Regions from separate parts of the Kitasatospora sp. NPDC059795 genome, predicted to be linked through region 1. Evidence: riboswitches for the same ligand, from Rfam matches in the RefSeq annotation. Region 1 holds a riboswitch; the other holds the start of a gene.
What was found. Region 1 has a riboswitch for cyclic di-AMP ahead of ACFV4P_RS04940 (transglycosylase family protein). Riboswitches for the same ligand answer to the same signal wherever they lie in the genome.
Positions count from the first base shown of each region.

Region 1 (2,192 bases):
TGATCCGGGCCGGTGACCACGGCGAGCACCTGACCGAGAACGAGGCCGCGGCGATGGCCTTCATCCTGCTGTTCGCCGGCTTCGAGACCACCATCAACCTGGTCGGGAACGGGCTTTACGCGCTGTTCCGCAACCCGGGCCAACGCGCCCTGCTCCAGGAGTCGTTGGGGCGCGGCGAGTCCGGCCTGCTGGAGACCGGCATCGAGGAACTGCTGCGCTACGACGGGCCGGTGGAGCTGGCGACCTGGCGGTTCGCCACCCGCCCTCTGAGCATCGGCGGGGTGGACATCCCGGTGGGCGATCCGGTGCTGGTGGTGCTCGCCGCCGCCGACCGCGACCCGGCGCGTTTCGCCGCGGAGAACACCCTGGATCTGGCCCGCGCGGACAATCCGCACCTCGGTTTCGGACACGGCATCCACTACTGCATCGGCGCGCCGCTGGCCCGGCTGGAGGGGCAGCGCGCGATCGGCACACTGCTGACACGGCTGCCGGACCTCCAGTTGGCGGCCGATCCCGCCGAACTCCGTTGGCGCGGCGGGCTGATCATGCGCGGGCTGCGCGAACTCCCGGTCTCCTTCACGCCCCGCTGACCCGGTTTCGACCGCAGCCGCCCAGCGTCCGCCCGGAACCCCCAACTGGCCTAGCGGGGGCGCGTGGTGCGCCCCCGTCAGGGGCAATCCGGACATACATGGACGATTTGTGTGCAGAAAGTGAAGGTCCGTAATTTCGGCGTGATGTCGGTGATATGAGCTTGTGATTGTTCATCAGCTCTGCTTACTCTCCGATCTGCCCGCAGCCGTGGGCCCCGAACGCGGCACGCCGAGTCCTGTCCGCCGCGACCTCGGGACACCGACCAGGAACTCGGACAGGAGCGGGGGACCCAGGTGTGAACGCCGTAGCAGTCTCGACGGCTTGGGGTGAAGCCGCCCGGGAGCGGACGCAGTCGCGTCCCCCCTCCCCGGCGGCCGGGCCAGCCTCCCGGTCCGAACCCGACAGCTCACCTCGCAGGCGTGCGGAGAGGAAGTCCCATGCTGTTCACCGGTACCGGCCGCCACCGACGTAGCACCAAGACCGAGAAGGTCGTCGCCGCCGCCGGCGTCGCCTCCGTCGGCCTGGCCCTGCCCCTGCTGTCCGCCACCGGAGCGGCGGCCGCGCCCGTCGACACCTGGGACCGCGTCGCCCAGTGCGAGAGCGGCGGCAACTGGTCGATCAACACCGGCAACGGGTACTACGGCGGCCTCCAGTTCTCCTCCTCCACCTGGCGCGCCTACGGCGGCGGGCAGTACGCGTCCCGCGCCGACCAGGCCAGCCGCTCCCAGCAGATCGCGGTCGCCGAGCGGGTGCTCGCCTCCCAGGGCCCCGGCGCCTGGCCGGTCTGCTCGGCCAAGGCCGGCCTGACCAAGGGCGGCGGCAGCAGCTCCCAGGACACCGCCTCCCGCTCGCAGCAGCGGCAGGACGCGCCCCAGCAGAAGTCGGCCAAGCCGACCACGTCGCAGTCGAAGGCGCAGCAGCAGGCCCCGAAGACGCAGACGCCGCAGCAGGGCTACAAGTCCCCGAAGCCGGCCACCTCCGCGCAGGCCGCCGGGACGTACACCGTGCAGCAGGGCGACACGCTGTCCGGGATCGCCGGCGCGCGGAACGTCTCCGGCGGCTGGGAGCAGCTGTTCAAGACGAACCGGGACGTGGTCGGCGCCAACCCCGACCTGATCGTCCCCGGCCAGGTGCTCTCGCTCTGACCGCCGGTCCGGGCCCCCGATCCGTCTGACGATCCGTCCGCTCCGGGCGCGCGCCGAGCAGTTCGCGCCGCCCGGGGCGGTCCGTCGGCGGGCAAACAGGTGAACTACCAGTGAGTAGCCGGGCCACACGGTGAGACGGGGCCCGGCCGGGCGTGGCCGTGGGCAGGTCTGCGGCTAGGCTCTGGGCGTAACGACCACACATCCGCTTCCGCTAGGAGATGCCTCGTGCCGTCCATTGATGTCGTCGTAGCCCGTGAGATCCTCGACTCCCGCGGCAACCCCACGGTCGAGGTCGAGGTCGGTCTCGACGACGGCAGCACCGGTCGTGCGGCTGTCCCGTCGGGCGCCTCCACCGGCGCCTTCGAGGCGCTGGAGCTCCGCGACGGCGACAAGAACCGCTACTTCGGCAAGGGCGTCGAGAAGGCCGTCCTCGCCGTCATCGAGCAGATCGGCCCG
Region 1 is NZ_JBHWID010000002.1:217,342-219,533, forward strand. Features, by position in the region: gene ACFV4P_RS04935 (cytochrome P450) at 1-590, shown strand, start outside; cyclic di-AMP (ydaO/yuaA leader) riboswitch at 842-1,025, shown strand; gene ACFV4P_RS04940 (transglycosylase family protein) at 1,029-1,736, shown strand; gene eno (phosphopyruvate hydratase) at 1,962-2,192, shown strand, end outside.

Region 2 (2,192 bases), on a different contig from region 1:
GCTGGACGTCGAGGAGCGCTTCGCCGCCTACGAGCGGGTGCCGGGGGTGGAGCCGGACGGCGGCTGGGGCCCGGAGCGGGCGCTGCTGGTCGGGGTGTCCACGGACGGCGCGCGTCGGCTGCTGGAGCAGGGCCTGATGCGGCGCAGCTACCGCAACCTGGCCGAGCTGAACGCCCGCGGCCTGCCGATGCCGGACGAACTCGCCGGAGAGTTCGAGGAGTTCGAGGAGGCCGTGGCGCAGGCCGCGATCGACCTGTGCGGCGAGTGGACGGTGCCGGGGCTGGCCCGGCTGCTGCTGGAGGAGTTCCCGGAGCTGGCGCCCGAGGTGTACTAGGGCTGTCCGGCCGATCGTGCCGAACAGGCCCTGACTCCCGGGCGCCGTCGAGAACCTACGGCTGCAGGCCGAGCTGCTGGAGCCAGGGCAGCGGGTCGATCGGGGCGCCGCCGCCGGGGCGGACCTCCAGGTGGAGGTGCGGGCCGGTGACGTTGCCGGTGGCGCCGACCGCGCCGAGCAGGGTGCCGGGGGCGACCTGACCGGAGGCGGTGGCGATCCGGGAGAGGTGGCAGTACCAGAGCTCGGTGCCGTCGGGGAGGGTCTGGATGACCCGGTAGCCGTAGGGGCCGGACCAGCCCGCCGAGGTGACGGTGCCTCCGGTGACGGCGGTGACGGGGGTGCCGGTGCGGGCGGCGAAGTCCAGGCCGGTGTGCAGGTGCGCCCAGTGCGAGCCGGACTGCGCGAAGTGCGCGGTCAGCTGGTAGCCGGCCACCGGCAGGTTGTGCGCGGCGCGTTCGGCCTCGGCCTGCTGGGCGGCGCGCTTGGCCTCGGCGTCCTGTGCGGCGGCGATCCGGGCGTTCTCGTCGGCGGCGGTGCGCTGGCCGTCGGCCTGCTGCTGGATGCGGGCGGCGAGGGCGAGGCCGGGGTCGCCGGCGAGCAGCCCGTCGGAGGCCTCGTCGGCGGCGGTGACGGCCACCGGGGCGGCGGCCTGCGCGGGGACGGCGGTGAGGGCGCCGAGCGCCGCGGTCATCGCGGTGACGCCCAGCAGGGGCGCGCCGGCGCGGGACTGACGGGGCAGCCGGTGCCGGGCGGCTTCCGGCTCGACCGGGTGGTCGAGCAGCTGGGTGCCGGTGCTCTCGGTGTAGGTCGACGCCACGGGGGCGTGCTCCTTCCTTCCATGTCGCCGACCGGGTTAGCTGACGGGTTCGGAGGTGGAAGGTCTCCTACGGTCGGGCCCAGGGCCGTCCCGATTCACCCCGGTGGAACGTGGTTCCCCGGCTCCTGGGACACCCCGGGGGGCGTGCCCAAGTGGATTAGGCGTGGCGCACGGTGCCGCATGGTTACGGCGTTGCCGACCGCGCTGCGTTATCAAACGTTAATCCTATGGACCCCATGATTCCAAGCGCCTCCTGCGAGACGGTGAAGATTCCCTGACGCCCTATGGGCGATTTGTGACGATTCGCCAGGGGAGAGATGACGGATGGTGACCGCGCGGATGAGTATCCGTACTCACGCCCCGCTCCCGGGCCGACGGGAGCCTGGTGCCATGACCGCACGCGTTCCGAACCGGACCACCTCCGCCTACTTCCTGCAGGCCGCCGCCTCCTTCGCGCTGGCCACCGTCGCGCTCGCCCTCGGGATCGCCTACCTGCCGGTGAGCGCCTGGGTGCGCGCCTTCCTCTCCGTCGGACTGCTGTACGCGATCACCTCCGCGTTCACGCTGGCCAAGGTGGTCCGGGACCGCCAGGAGGAGGGCGCGATCACCAGCCGGGTGGACCAGGCCCGACTGGAGAAGCTGCTCTCCGAGCACGACCCGTTCAAGGTGGACGGCGTCTGATCCCGCCCCGGGTTGACGGCTAAGGCTATTAGCCTTAGCTTTGTGGCTATCGGCAGTCGGCCGGGCCTCCGGTGCCCGGCGCGCCGCGACGCCCGCCCAGGAGGCCCGCGATGAACAGCACCCCCGGAACCACCCGGTACCTCGACGTGGTCGGCGGCCGGATCGCCTACGACGACGCCCCCGGCGCCGGCGCCCCGGTCGTCCTGCTGCCCGGCATGCTCGACAAGCGGGCCGCCTACCGGTACCTGGTGCCGCTGCTGACCGCCGCCGGGCACCGGGTGGTCACCATGGACCTGCGCGGCCTCGGCGAGTCCTCCACCGGCTTCACCGACCACACGCCCGCCGCGATCGCCGAGGACC
Region 2 is NZ_JBHWID010000013.1:219,620-221,811, reverse strand. Features, by position in the region: gene ACFV4P_RS25755 (hypothetical protein) at 1-334, shown strand, start outside; gene ACFV4P_RS25750 (M23 family metallopeptidase) at 390-1,151, opposite strand; cyclic di-AMP (ydaO/yuaA leader) riboswitch at 1,162-1,325, opposite strand; gene ACFV4P_RS25745 (YiaA/YiaB family inner membrane protein) at 1,542-1,832, shown strand; gene ACFV4P_RS25740 (alpha/beta fold hydrolase) at 1,943-2,192, shown strand, end outside.
Region 2: linked by a shared signal. The riboswitch ahead of ACFV4P_RS25750 (M23 family metallopeptidase) and the one ahead of ACFV4P_RS04940 (transglycosylase family protein) in region 1 are both predicted to bind cyclic di-AMP.